Regions from separate parts of the Bacillus silvicola genome, predicted to be linked through region 1. Evidence: riboswitches for the same ligand, from Rfam matches in the RefSeq annotation. Region 1 holds a riboswitch; the other holds the start of a gene.
What was found. Region 1 has a riboswitch for cyclic di-AMP ahead of ACP6L7_RS32230 (amino acid permease). Riboswitches for the same ligand answer to the same signal wherever they lie in the genome.
Positions count from the first base shown of each region.

Region 2: another riboswitch for cyclic di-AMP. It lies ahead of ACP6L7_RS24190 (SipW-dependent-type signal peptide-containing protein); the one in region 1 lies ahead of ACP6L7_RS32230 (amino acid permease).

Region 1 covers NZ_JBNGVC010000017.1:158,154-165,669, reverse strand. The annotation lists gene ACP6L7_RS32255 (histidine phosphatase family protein) at 1-278, shown strand, start outside; gene ACP6L7_RS32250 (hypothetical protein) at 466-849, shown strand; gene ACP6L7_RS32245 (LysE family translocator) at 1,198-1,842, opposite strand; gene ACP6L7_RS32240 (DJ-1/PfpI family protein) at 1,979-2,560, opposite strand; gene ACP6L7_RS32235 (Lrp/AsnC family transcriptional regulator) at 2,703-3,140, shown strand; cyclic di-AMP (ydaO/yuaA leader) riboswitch at 3,809-3,954, shown strand; gene ACP6L7_RS32230 (amino acid permease) at 4,043-5,539, shown strand; gene ACP6L7_RS32225 (MgtC/SapB family protein) at 5,565-6,056, shown strand; gene ACP6L7_RS32220 (hypothetical protein) at 6,386-6,619, shown strand; gene ACP6L7_RS32215 (MarR family winged helix-turn-helix transcriptional regulator) at 7,000-7,473, opposite strand.
Region 2 covers NZ_JBNGVC010000013.1:389,328-396,843, forward strand. The annotation lists gene ACP6L7_RS24160 (patatin-like phospholipase family protein) at 1-416, opposite strand, end outside; gene kdpDN (KdpD-like non-kinase potassium sensor) at 564-1,718, opposite strand; gene kdpC (K(+)-transporting ATPase subunit C) at 1,775-2,356, opposite strand; gene kdpB (potassium-transporting ATPase subunit KdpB) at 2,374-4,464, opposite strand; gene kdpA (potassium-transporting ATPase subunit KdpA) at 4,478-6,145, opposite strand; gene kdpF (K(+)-transporting ATPase subunit F) at 6,165-6,245, opposite strand; gene ACP6L7_RS24190 (SipW-dependent-type signal peptide-containing protein) at 6,242-6,346, opposite strand; cyclic di-AMP (ydaO/yuaA leader) riboswitch at 6,442-6,587, opposite strand; gene ACP6L7_RS24195 (hypothetical protein) at 6,850-7,080, opposite strand; gene ACP6L7_RS24200 (hypothetical protein) at 7,097-7,483, opposite strand.

The DNA.
Region 1 (7,516 bases):
AGTCATTCTTAGACCCCGACTTTGCTTTAATGGGAGGAGAGTCTAATGTCGACTGTCAGAAACGTGCTATAAAAGTCTTAAAAGAATTATTAAACACCTATCGAGGACAGAAAGTAGTAGTAGGCACTCATGGAGCTGTTATGACTTTGATGATGGGGTATTATGACAGTAAGTATGATTTGAATTTTTTACTACAGACATCAAAACCAGATATATATAGAATGGAATTCAATGGAAAGGAATTGGTGGAGGTTAAAAGATTGTGGAAAATTTCATAGATTGACTTTATTCATCCATAGCTTCTCTCAATGACGTGTATTATAAGCAATAGGGTTACTGCGGTAACTCTTTTTTTTATGGCACTGACGGGGGATTGATTTCAACAATCTAAAAAATTCGGTTCCTTAGCGTACAAAATTCACGTTTTGTTCTTGCTATCCCGAGGTGAAATGGGAGGGAATGTTTTTGGGCAGGATACCTTTAAAGTTATTTTTTAAATCAATCCTATTTTTTTTCTTATGCGGTATTGTTGTTTATTCTATATTTCAGATTATTTTTGTCTGGAGTGTTTCGAAAGGATTAGGGAGGGATGATATAGTCGGATTTTCTGATAATAAGTATGTAATTGGCTGTCCACCTGTTAGCTATAATTTATATAAAAAAGATAGTGGAGAAACTATATTAGATAATGTTATTGGTTATAAAAAGGGGAAAACTAAAAGCTATGTTCGAAATGAAGTTGAATTTGTAGTGATAGATGAGATAAAAGGTAGATATGAACTGTATAAAATAGAAAATGCTTCAGAAAAGGAGATAGCACGGCTGAAAGAAATGAAGAAATTAGAATAATAGAGACTATCTGAAAGGTAAAGAAGCACACTTGTTATTGTTAGATCTAAAAAATGGTTTAGACTGATAACTGAGTTTTATTTCATGAAAAGAGTCATTATTAAAATAAAGTATTAGGGGTTCAGTACCATCGCCATCTAGCTAAGCTTATGCAAAGTCAATTTTAGGCGAGATTGTTTCTTTTTTCTAAAGGCTACGTGTAGGGAATTTAAAAAAACCCCTAGGGATCAACGAATGCCTAAGAGGGTACCTGCGTAATATAACATATTTACAATTACGTTGCGTTTGGGTTTAAAATGCGTATCTTTTTCATTTACATTATAACCACCCTATTTAAGTTTATAAAAGTTATGCTTTTGAGATAAAAGTAATTACTTGTTTTATAAACTCGTAACCAAAATAACCACTAAATCCGAATAGTACTATTGCGGCAGATATAGATACCCGTTTAATAAAGGTTGGATTTAGAAAACGTCTAGTAAAATGAACAAAGCCTAATAAGACCATATCATGCATAAAGATACCTAATAAAATACCTACAGCTATTAATATAAATGTAGATGTACTTGCATTACCTAATGAAGAGACCAGAACCGGACCAAAGACCCCTATCCAAAATACAATATTAGCCGGTGATATAGCTATCATAAAACCAGATAAATAAGCTGTTAATAAAGATTTATTAGGATCTTCTCCCTCTATGTTAACTTCTGACTTTGCTTCTTTAATACTTTCTATTCCAATAAACATTAAAAACCCAAAACCTAGTAACCACATAACTGCTTCTACCCATGGATTGGTTAATACACTAGAGAACCCTAGATAAATCAGAACAATTAAAGATAAATCTACAGTCATTCCTCCTATACCTACAAACCAACCATGTACGAAACCATTTCTCATTCCTTGTTTGGTCATTTGGACAGTCATAGCACCTGCAGGTATTGATAAAGATAAACCTAACAAAATATACGTAAAAAGTGTTACAATCATAAAAATTCTCCTATTTTAGTTAATTACTATTCTTTTCACTTGGTTAAACAAATAAAACTAGAGCGTTGCGATTTTTCACATTACTTCTAGCAATCTCAAAAAACTCATAAAGTACCCCTTTGTTGAAGATTAATGCCTATAATCCCATAAGACCCTTTACATGTTTAGCGTTCTTTTTAGATGTTAGTTTTTCAAGTAATAAAAATGCAACATCAAAAGCTGTACCTGGATTTGAAGATGTAATAATATTTCCATCTTGAACAATTAAATCATTTTGTACTATTGCACCGAAATTCTTTAACTGCTCTTTTCGTTTACTCGTTGGATGACTGTATGTGGTGGCTTTTTTGTCTGTAAGAATTCCACTTTTACCAAGCGCTAATGATGCAACACAGATACTGGCAATAGGCTTCTGCTTGGCAAAAAAATGTTGAATAACATTTAAGAATTCTCTACTGTATGCATCACGATAAAAACCAGCTTCTTCAAACCCTCCTGGAATAGCTAGTGCATCAAACTCATCTAATTGAATATCATCAACCGTTTTTTCGGGTATGACAGTAAAATTCCAAGTACAGGTTAATTTATTCCGAAGACCAACTGTTACGACCTCGGTTGATCCATCTCCCTCCCATTTATTCCAACCTAGTACGTCTGTAAATACACTAGCTTCCACTGCTTCAAATCCGTCAGCTAATAATAATAAAATCTTTTTCATATCGTAAACCGCCTCCTAATATCCTTATTTTATACAAACATAGAAGGCTGATAAATAAGTTTAATAAGGATATTTGATTGTTTGGCTTTATTATATAAAGAGTTTAGTTTATTATAGTTTATAAAAAAAGGTTGGGTGATTTATGGATCAAATTGATAAAAAAATCGTGGGATTATTACAGTCAAATGCAAAAATTTCAATGAAGGATTTAGCAGAATCCGTTCACTTATCTTCTCCGTCAGTAACTGAGCGAGTACGGAAGTTAGAGGAACAACAAATTATTGAAGGTTACCATGCACATGTTTCTCTAAAAAAAATAAACCGTCCAATTTCTGCACTTATATTGTTTAAATCAAAGGATTGTAAATCATTAGCTAACTTTTGCTATAATCATCCAGATGTACTTGAATGTTACAGAGTAGCAGGGGAAATTAGCTATATTGTCAAATTAGCAACATATTCTGTAGAAAGTTTAGAACAATTTATTGATGATACAATGCAATATGGTACGCCTTCAACGAATATTGTATTATCTTCTTATGAAAAAAAAATAATTGCTCCCTTTATTAGTGAAGAATAAAAATACAGGCCTAATCAATTAACTATTGCTTACTCAATAATCCTTTAAAAATAGCCCTGATTTTTCTGACCTGTATAAAAAAATCAGGGTCTCTAATCATTTTTATCGTTTTGGGGTATTTGCTTTTCTTAGCTTGATGGTGATGTGGTCTGTACCCTTATTAATAAAATTAAATTCATCAATCATTACATATCCATGTTAATATTTTAATTAATAAATATTAACATGGAGGATTAAACATGAACAATCTAAAAAACTTCTTAAAAGAGAACCCTTTTATTAAATATTCTTTATATATAATATTAGGAGCCGGAGTAATAAGAACAGGTTATGAATTTGGCTATTTTATTACAAACCTCACATTATAAAACAAGAAGTGGTGTTAATTAACATAACACCACTTATCAGTAGTCCATGTTATTAAAAGTAGTAAAGACACTAGCAGATAATAGACCTAATAAAAATTAGGTCTATTATTTTTATTTAATTCAAACTCTTTTTCATGTATTACTTTACTTGTAATTCTCACTTTTTTTAGTATGTGACTTAATTTAAGAATTCAAATTATAAATGGAGTGTACAGTGCGAAAATTCTGCCCCTGAAAAAACGTTAATTTTCTTGTTTACAAACAAGAGGGCATAGGAGTAATATATTGTACATAAATTCATATCACTATTCGCTGAATCCATATGGAGCGGGGGAACCAAATTTTGTGCGATTGCACTCGGGGTGAATCCTTCTTAAATGAAGGTAGGGCTACTCTCAAGGCCCGAATCCGACAGCTAACCTCGTAAGCGTTTCGAGAGGGGATACTATGGTGACTTTTAAAAACACTGGGTGAACTTTGGTGTCTTTTTTTATACTTTTTTATGGAAAATAATTCAAAAAAAGGATGAGACACTTGAAAGAGAAACCCATAAAAACGAAAAATCCACTTTTTTCTTTCCCTTCTAATTCCCAACCTTCTAAATTAAGAAGAGAATTAGGGATGAGACATTTAACAATGATTTCTATAGGCGGAAGCATTGGGACTGGGTTATTTATAGCAAGCGGAAATACGATTCATACAGCAGGGCCTGGTGGATCAATTATAGCTTATTTGTTGATGGGGTGTATTGTTTACCTGTTGATGACCAGCTTGGGAGAGATGGCAGCGTATATGCCTACATCGGGTTCTTTTAGTACGTATGCTTCTAAATTTGTAGATCCTGCATTTGGTTTTGCAATTGGTTGGAATTACTGGTTTAGCTGGACTATTACTCTTGCAGTTGAAATTTCATCAGGAGCTATTCTTATGAAATATTGGTTTCCATACAGTCCATCTATTTTTTGGAGTGCGTTATTCATACTGTTTATGTTTGGAATTAATATTCTTTCAGTGAAACATTATGGAGAAATGGAGTTTTGGCTTTCACTTGTAAAAGTTATTACTATAGTCGTGTTTATTATGTTAGGAATAGCCACGATATTTGGAATTTTCAAAGGGAATCCTATTGGATTTCACAATCTAACAATTGGAGACGCACCGTTTCATGGAGGTTTTCTTTCTATTCTTAGTGTGTTTATGATTGCGGGATTTTCCTTTCAAGGTACAGAAATGGTCGGAATTGTAGCTGGAGAAAGTAAGGATCCTGAAAAGCATATTCCAAAAGCTGTGCGGCAAATCTTTTGGAGAATTCTTTTATTTTACATACTTACCATTTGCGTAATTGGAGTCATAGTTCCCTACACAGATCCGAATCTAGTTAACAATGACATTAGTAATATTACAATGAGTCCCTTCACACTAGTATTTGAAAAAATTGGCTTCGCATTTGCAGCTTCTATTATGAATGCAGTTATCTTGGTATCTGTTCTATCAGCTGGTAATTCTGGAATGTATGTTGCAACCCGAATGTTATGGGTAATGGCAAAAGAAGGGAAAGCTCCAAATTGCTTAAAAAAAGTAAATAAACAAGGTGTTCCTATTAATGCTTTACTTATGACAACGACTGTGGCAATCGTAGCGTTTGCAGCTTCTTTATTTGGAGAAGGGCAAGCATTTATATGGCTTTTGAATGCTTCGGGACTTTGTGGATTTATTGCATGGTTAGGGATTGCTATAAGCCATTATCGTTTTCGTCAGGCTTTTTTACATCAACAAAAGAATTTAAATAAGCTCCCGTATCAAGCAAAGTGGTATCCTATCGGTCCTATTTTGGCATTTGTAATATGTACTATTATTATTTTAGGACAGAATTATTCAGTCTTTATAGGATCACATGTCGATTGGTATGAAGTACTTGCTACTTATATTGGTTTACTGCTTTTTCTTGTATTTTGGTTCGGCTATAAAATTATAAAAAAAACAAAGGTGATTCCATTACAACAAGTCAATTTAGAGCATGATGATCATTAAGAATGGAAATTAAGGAGACAGAAATATGGAACTAGACATTCTACTCAGGTTACTTGTAGCAATACTTGTTGGAGCAATAATTGGATTAGAGCGTCAATGGCATAATTGCATTGCTGGATTACGTACAAATGTACTTGTTTCCGTTGGTGCTGCACTTTTTGTACTATTAAGTGTACTCACTCCAACTGATAATACACCTACAAGAATAGCTTCTCAAATTGTAAGCGGGATTGGTTTTTTAGGTGCTGGAGTTATTATGAAAGATGGATTGACAGTTCGAGGACTGGATACAGCAGCAACCTTATGGTGTTCTGCTGCTGTAGGAACATTAGCAGGTAGTGGCTACTTACTTATAGCTATAACGGGAACCATTCTTATTGTCAGCATAAATAGTTTACTAAGACCTGTTTCAAAATGGGTTTCCGAAAAATCCGAAAAAGGTTTTAAATATTCCCAACAAGTTACCGCTCTCTCTTATAGAGTAAAACATAAACCATCAGAGAAAAAAGATTGCTAAAGAGAAGCTAATTTTAAGAACGTTATCAATAATAATTAAAGAGACCTATTCTAGTTTGGCAAATAGAGAAATAATTAGTGTGCAATTTATTCAATATTTGAACTGATGAAAAATAGTTTCTACAAAGTAATAAAAGAATACGGAAGTACATTAAAAACAGCCCTGAGCTGTTTTGGTAGTCCAACCTTACAGTAGCAGTTTATCTTTCTTCCAATATATAAACTAATTACTTAAGGTGTCTAAAAAGGTGGGAGCTTCATATCAAACAAATAGAATGTTTTACAGAACCATATTTTAAAACTGTTGGTGGACGAAAAAAGGCATATAGAGTGTTTGGTTACAAAGATGGTGAAAAAAAATCTTTTCCGATTACATTTAAAACATTGAAACAGGTAAGAACGTTTACCTACAAACATGCTCTCGAAAATCCTGGATGGTTAAATGCCAATGGTGATATTAGTGAATATAATGTTAAAGTGGATAGAGATGAATATAAAAATGTCTGGCAAGATAATGTTATAGAAAATGTATATAAAAATTACACTGATTTTAATAATTGGTAGCAGTAATTCTTAAACTACTATGATTCCAAATTAATTTTTTACAAAAAGCTATGAATAAATGTAAAAGTATGAGGCAAGGAAATTCACTCATGTAGAGCAACAAGAAATCAAAACTGGAATTGATAAATAGATGACTTAAAATGTTTCAGAAATGAAACTAATTGAGTCATCTATTTTTTATTATGTAGGGAATGTTGTTGTTCGAAGTAACGAATATACGACTACAGATTGGGGTCGCGCCCCATACCCATCAAGCTAACAAGGACGAGTTACCCCAAAACGATAAAAACGATAAACATGCAAAGATTTTTCGTTCTGGGGGTATTATGATATCTTAACTTGATAGGTGCACGGTTAGTCCCCTTTTATAAACTCATTATTTACCAGACAGGTCTTAACCTCGATGATGTTTTACCCTCATTTGCTTCATAAACTAACTTTGTTAAATCTTCCTTGAGCATTTGCATTCTTTCATCGCCTATGTTTTCGATCCAACGTTGTTCAATTTCAGTTAGTATCTTCTCTTTTGCTTGCACTACTAGCCAACCTTTTTCGGTCAAAACAATAATTTTCCCTCTCTTATCAGTTGGATGAGCTTCGCGCATTACATAACCACTTTTCTCAAGATAATCCACCATTTTACTCACAGCTTGCTTTGTAATTCCTAAATATTCGGCTAGTTCTATACCTGTCGCTCCATTAGGAGTGATGCATTTAAACATAAAACCGTGTACAGGTCTAATATCTCCGAATCCCAATTCACTCAATTTGTCATGTAGTTCATTGATTGATGCGCTAAAGGATAATGACAAAAGTGACGTAAGGTCCAATTCACTAAATACTGGATGACTCATACATAAAACCTCCTTAAATAAAGTCAACTCGGTTGACTACATC
Region 2 (7,516 bases), on a different contig from region 1:
AATAAATTTAGTGCATCATCATTCGTTCCTTCTTTTTCAAAATAAACAGACTGTCCTGTTTCACAATCTGTTGTTCCTACAAGGAAACGCTCTGGGCTATTATAGTATGTTTCAAAATCAAACGGTACATGCTTTTCTGGAATTTCATGAAAAATGAAATCCATATCAAATAATTGACGCTTTTTCCATAAGTTTTTATACGATAAATATTGTGGATGCGATGCATAATCAATATTTACTGTCTTATTTCTATTTCTTTGTCTGGAAAGATACGACGCTGCATGACAAGCACCAGCTGATACACCGATTACATATGGAAAATATAAATCTTGTTCCATAAAATATTCTAATATCCCGCCCGTATATACACCACGCATACCGCCGCCTTCTAATACTAACCCTGTATTTTCAAGCATGTTACTCTCTCCTCTTTATATATATTGACTCTTTAATTATTCACTATGTTAAGTATCTTTTTCTATTATATATGAGTTCTTTCAGAAATTATATTCAAAAGGCTTGAAAAAAGAAAAATAGAGACTATCCGAAAGGTGGCCTCTATTTTAAGCTCGTTGATCCGCAACAATATGAATATCAATATACTTCGTTTGTCTCATAATTTCATTTACAATAGAACCTTTTCGTATTTCTTCCCACCGTGTTCTCGCCGATTGCCCGAGTAAAACTTGTGTCACTTGTAGTCTGTTCGCGACTTCAATAATAACATCAGCGGGTTTTCTTCCTTTCGCTTCTTCTAATACAAAGCTCGCATCAAATTGATTCGTTAGCGATTTCCACTCTTCAATTGTTTGCTTTTTCCCTGCTGAAATAGAATCTATATTTTCTCTTTCTACGTTTAAGACATACAATTCAGCATTTAACCGATCTGCCATGCGCCAACCTCTCCGTATTAATTTCTCTGCTGTTGAACTGTATTGTACACAAACGAGAATTTTTTCTTTCACACCAATCGGTTCTATAACAGTTTGGCTAATTTTCTCATCCATATCATCTGCAACTTCACGAAGCGATAATTCCCTTAATGCCCCTAAATTATTGAGCGTAAAGAAATTTTGTAAGCTTTGCTCTATTTTTTCTTCCTTATATATCTTTCCATCTATTAATCTCTTCCTTAATACCTCGGGCGTTGCATCAACAAGCTGAATTTCATTTGCTTTTTGTAAAATAAAATCCGGAATTCGTTCTCGTACTTTTACATTCGTAATTTGAGCTACAATGTCATGAACACTCTCTAAATGTTGAATATTAAATGCTGATAATACGGATATACCGGCATCTAACAATTCTTGAACATCCATATAACGTTTCTTATTTTTAGATCCAGGAATATTACTATGCGCGAGTTCATCCACTACAACTACTTGCGGCGCACGATTTATAATTCCTTCTACATCAAGTTCATAAAATACCTTTCCTTTATACTGTATTTCTTTTAACGGAACTTTTTCTAAATCAGCAATTGCTTCTTCTGTCTCTTCTCTTCCATGTGTTTCAATTAAACCAATTACAATATCAATACCGTCTTTTTTCATCTCTCTTGCATCAAAGAGCATTTTATAACTTTTTCCTACACCTGGGGCAGCCCCTACATATAGCTTTAACTTTCCGCGATTTTGCTGACGAATATATTCTAAATATTCCTCTGGCGTTCGCCTTTGAAACTTCGGCTCATAGTCATCCGCATACAAAATAAGCACAACCTTTCATTCGAAACAACGCTACCTCAATCCGTTAGATTGAGGTAGCACTGTTACTATTTCATTAATTTCTGTAATTCTAAATTTAACTTTAAAACGTTCACGCGATCTTCCCCAAACAAGCCGAGTGCAGCGCCTTCCGTTTGATCCTTAATCAATTGCTCTAGCTTTTCTTTCGGAATATTCGTTAATTTCGAAATACGATCCACCTGCACGGAAGCCGCCTTCGGACTAATGTCAGGATCAAGCCCTGAACCTGAATTCGTCACTAAATCTATCGGTACTTCTGTAACTGGGACAGTTGGATTTTTTTCCTTCCAGTCCTCAATACTTTTCTCAACTCGTTTTGCTAAATCTGGATCAGACGGTGCATAGTTATTTGAACCAGATGCTTCTGCTTTATATTCTATACTAGAGACGCGCCCATGAAAATAACGTGGATCTGTGAAATTTTGACCGATTAATTTTGAACCAACTACTTCATCTTTATCATTATATATAAGACTTCCATCCGCATTATCCTTCATTACCGCTTGCGCTATACCCGTTACAATTAGCGGGTATACAAGTCCACACAAGACTAAGAACGTAAAAGTAATACGAATAATTGGTGAAAGTATACTTTGTTTTTTCGCCATCTGTTTTCCCCTCTTCCTTATATGAACAAGCCGACAATCATATCAATTACTTTAATTCCAATGAACGGAACGATAACTCCGCCAAGCCCGTAAATAAGTAGATTTCGGCTAAGCAGTGCATTCGAACTCATCGGTTTATATGCGATACCTTTCATCGCTAGCGGAATGAGTAACGGAATAATAACTGCATTAAATATTAATGCTGATAAGATTGCTGAAAGCGGTGATGTTAATTTCATAATGTTCAATGCTTCCATTTGCGGAATCGCAAGTGTAAACATCGCTGGAATAATAGCAAAATATTTCGCGATATCATTCGCAATACTAAACGTCGTTAAAGCACCACGCGTCATTAACAATTGTTTACCGATTCCTACAACCTCAATAATTTTCGTTGGATTCGAATCTAAATCAATCATATTCGCTGCTTCTTTCGCAGCTGTCGTACCACTATTCATCGCTAATCCAACGTCCGCTTGTGCCAATGCCGGGGCATCATTTGTACCATCACCTGTCATCGCTACAAGTTTCCCTTTACCTTGCTCTGCTTTAATAACTGCAATTTTATCTTCCGGTTTACACTCGGCAACGAATTCATCTACCCCTGCTTCTTTGGCAATTGTTGCTGCTGTTAATGGATTATCCCCTGTACACATAACCGTTTTAATCCCCATTTGACGTAATTGTTCAAAACGTTCACGCATACCAGGTTTTACTGTATCCTTTAAATAAATTAAACCGTAAATACGATCGTCTACTGCAACTACAAGTGGTGTTCCACCCTCTTTTGAAATGAAATCTGCTTTTTGATTCACATCTTTCGGAATCGTTCCACCTTGTGATTGAACCCATTCAATCACGCTACCTACAGCACCTTTTCTCACTTTCGTTCCATCCTGTAAATCGACACCACTCATTCTCGTTTCTGCTTTAAATGGAACGAACTCACCTTGTTCTGCAAGTTCTCTATTATATGATATAGATTTCGCTTGCATATACTCGATAACAGATCGACCTTCTGGTGTTTCGTCTAAAACTGAGCTAATCGCTGCCCATTTTCCTACTTGCTCAATCGTTTCATTTCCTACAGGGAGTAGTGTATGTGCCATCCGGTTCCCGAAAGTAATCGTACCCGTTTTGTCTAAAATAATTGTGTTGATATCGCCCGCAGCTTCTACTGCTTTCCCTGACATTGCTAACACGTTAAACTTTGTCACGCGGTCCATCCCGGCAATACCAATTGCTGATAATAACCCACCAATTGTCGTTGGAATTAAACAAACTAACAACGCTACAAGTACAGCTGTATCAATTTGAAACCCTAAATAATTTGTAAAAATCGGCAACGTCACAACAACTATTAAGAAAATAAGCGTTAAACTCGTTAATACTGTATTTAAAGCAATTTCATTCGGCGTTTTTTGACGTGCAGCTCCTTCTACTAAAGAAATCATTTTATCGATAAATGATTCCCCTGGGTTACTCGTAATCACAATCGTAATTTCATCACTTACGACCATCGTTCCACCTGTTACGGAACAAAAATCACCGCCCGCTTCTTTTATAACAGGAGCTGATTCCCCTGTAATTGCAGATTCATCGACAGATGCTAAACCTTTAATTACTTCACCATCATTTGGAATCATTTCTCCTTGTTTTACAATAACAACGTCACCTTTTCTCAGATCAGTTGCTGAAACTTGAACAATATCTCCATTTTCTTTTACAACATTTGCAAACACATCTTTCTTCGATTGTTTTAAAGAATCGGCTTGCGCTTTACCACGCCCTTCAGCTAACGCTTCTGCAAAGTTAGCAAATAAAACTGTAAATAATAGAATGAGAGAAACTGTTATATTAAACCATCCTGGTACACTACTAGAACTACTTGGAAGAAAGGATAAAAGTAACGTAATGATAAATCCAATTTCCACAACGAACATAATCGGATTTTTTATCATGACTTTCGGATTCAATTTTGCAAAGGATTGCTTTATCGCATGCGTCACGATATCACGATCCAACGTTTTCGCTTGTCTAACCTCATCTTCTACAGCATGTATTTGTGATTTATCTACTTGTTTTTCTTTTACTACTACCGGTCTCATCATTTACCCTCCATTACTTCAATGTAAGAAATTCTGCAATTGGACCTAATACTAACATCGGGAAGAATGTTAACGCACCGACAATTACAATCGTTCCGATGAAGATGCCACCAAATAAACTATTATCCGTACGGAATGTTCCGACTGTTTCTGGTACGACCGTTTTCTCCTTCAGTGAAGCAGAAACAGCTAGCATCGTAATTAAGCTGAAATAACGTCCTAAAAACATAACTAAACCAGTCGTAATATTCCAAAATGGTGTATTATCCCCTAAACCTTCAAATCCAGATCCGTTATTCGCAGCTGACGATGTGTATTCATATACAACTTGCGTCAAACCGTGGAAACCTGAATGAGAAATCGCATCCGTTCCTAAGCTTGTTGAAAGAGCTAATGCTGAAAATCCTAAAATAAGCAACGGATGGAATAATATCGTTACCGCAATTAATTTCATTTCCTTACCTTCAATCTTTTTACCTAAAAACTCTGGCGTCCGTCCGACCATTAATCCTGATATAAAGACTGCAATAATTGCATACATGATAATATTGATAAAGCCTGCTCCAACGCCGCCATATACTGTATTCAACATCATATTTACGAGTGGAACTAAACCGCCAATTGGTGTTAACGTATCATGCATCGTATCAACCGCTCCTGTTTCAGCAGCTGTCGTTACTGTCGCATAAAGTGAAGAAAATACGGTTCCAAATCGTACTTCTTTCCCTTCTGTGCTTCCTTGCACATGCTGGATACCTGTTTGGTTCAATACTGGATTCCCATGTAATTCGGATGTCGTAATCGTTATAAATCCTAGTAAAAAGACCATGAACAGTGATACAAAAAGGATACGTCCTTGCTTTTTATTTCCTACCATCCTTCCGTACGTAAATGGTAGTGCTGTTGGTAATAACATCATAAGCATCATTTGCAAAATATTACTAATTTGTCCTGGGTTTTCAAATGGATGCGCTGAGTTTGCTCCGAAGAAACCACCACCATTATTCCCAAGTTCCTTAATTGCAACGAATGATGCAACTGGTCCACGTAATATACTTTGCTTTGCACCTTCAATCGTATGTGCTGTAACTGCCCCGTCTAACGTTTGTGGTACACCGAGTGCGACAAAGACTAACGCCGCAACAAATGCAATTGGAAGAAAAACTCTCGTTAAAGCTCTCGTAAAATCAACGAAGAAGTTCCCAAGTTCTTTTCCAGCAAGCCCTCTTATAAATGCCATAACAATCGCTAAAGTCGTTGCTGGTGCTGCAAACATTAAAAACGTAATGGCGATTAATTGTGATAAATAAGACAAACCATTTTCACCGCTATAATGCTGTAAATTTGTATCAGCCATAAAACTAATTGCTGTATTAAAAGCGAGCGTAGGCTCCATTCCTTCAATATGCGCTGGATTTAGCGGCAGCACACCCTGTAATCTGAAAATGAAATATACAACAACCATCATAAATCCGTTGAGTAAAACAAGTGATAATGCGTACTGTTTCCACGTTTGATTGTATTCTTTTACACCCGTAATTTTAAAAATAAGTTTTTCAAAAGGCCCGAATACTTTATCTAGCGTTTTGCTACCTTGAAAAGCTTTTTCTAAATAAATCCCCGTTGGCTTTGCTACTAAAATAAACAAGAGCATTGTAATAACGACTGCAACCCAAATCATAATGAATGATTCCCCCTAATTAAAACTTTTCTGGATTTAATAATGCGTACACTAAGTACACCGTAATCGCTGCAACAATAACCGATAAGGCAATCATCATGATTGCTTCCCTTCTTTCACAACTTTATCTGACCAACTTGCCAGGCTTGCCATCGATGCAACTAATACAACAAATATCCCGATCATTACAACATCTAACATAGCTATCCCTCACTTTTTGTTAAAATTTGACATTTATTCATCAAAAAAAGAACACTAAGCTCTACTTAGTGTTCGAAGTGAACAACACAAAGTAAACCTCCTCTCTAAACGCTTACGAGGTTAGCTGTCGGATTCGGGCCTAAAGAGTAGCCCTACTTTCAAAATTGAAAGATTCACCCCAAGTGACGATGCACAAAATTGGTTCCCCCGCTCCATTTCTGGAACTCAGCGATTTTAGGTTTTTTTTGGAAATTTCATGAATGATTTATGAGAGTAAATATACTCCTCTAAATTTAACTTGTAAAGGGTTAAATTACTGAAAATAAGAAAATATCCATCTATTTAAACGCTTACATTAGGTGTTATTAATATTCTTTCATCTGTTTTCTCGTCTTTTCTTTCTTTTTCACAGAAATGATCTTTTAAATACGAAATAAAAAGAGCGAATTACATGAAGTGCATAGCTTGTTGCACTCAGCATTCACTCTTTTTTCATTCACTATTTATTCCCCTCGTAAAAAAGCACGTAAATTTCTCCCGCGAATATAAACTTGTGACAATTCTGCATGTAGCTGCTCATATTCGATAACATCTGTTTTTAAATATAAAGCGTCTTTCGATGGCAATATAATATATGGCCTTGGAAAAATAGGATCAAGCACCACCAATTCTTGAACTCGCTCTACCGATACCGCCCAACGATTCGCTATATCTCCTAATAACAACACCTTCATCTTTATTTCCCCCGCCCTATTCAAAAAATAAAAAAGAAATATTATCACAATTCGTAAACACGACAAATGTAGCCCCCATTGTTTCATAGAGCCTCGCTGGATATCGTTTATTCCTTGTAACAACAGTAATAGGTGCTTGAGAAGAAAAGCGAATGTGTTCTGTGAAGAAGCTAACGATTGGAAGCTCATCCCCTAGTAAGATTACCTTCTTAATACACTCACAAATACTAGTAAAATCCTGCTCCTTACTGCAACTATACGTCCAATCAAATCCACAATCCCTAACTTCAGCCGCTATCTCTTCATTTGCTGTAAAAATAATTAACTCATGTTGAAATGCTACTAAATCTCTTAAACTATTTACTTTACTTTCTCCTCCAACACAAATAAGTGTTAGTTCCATGTACCTCATCCTCCTTAGCATAAAAGAAATCAA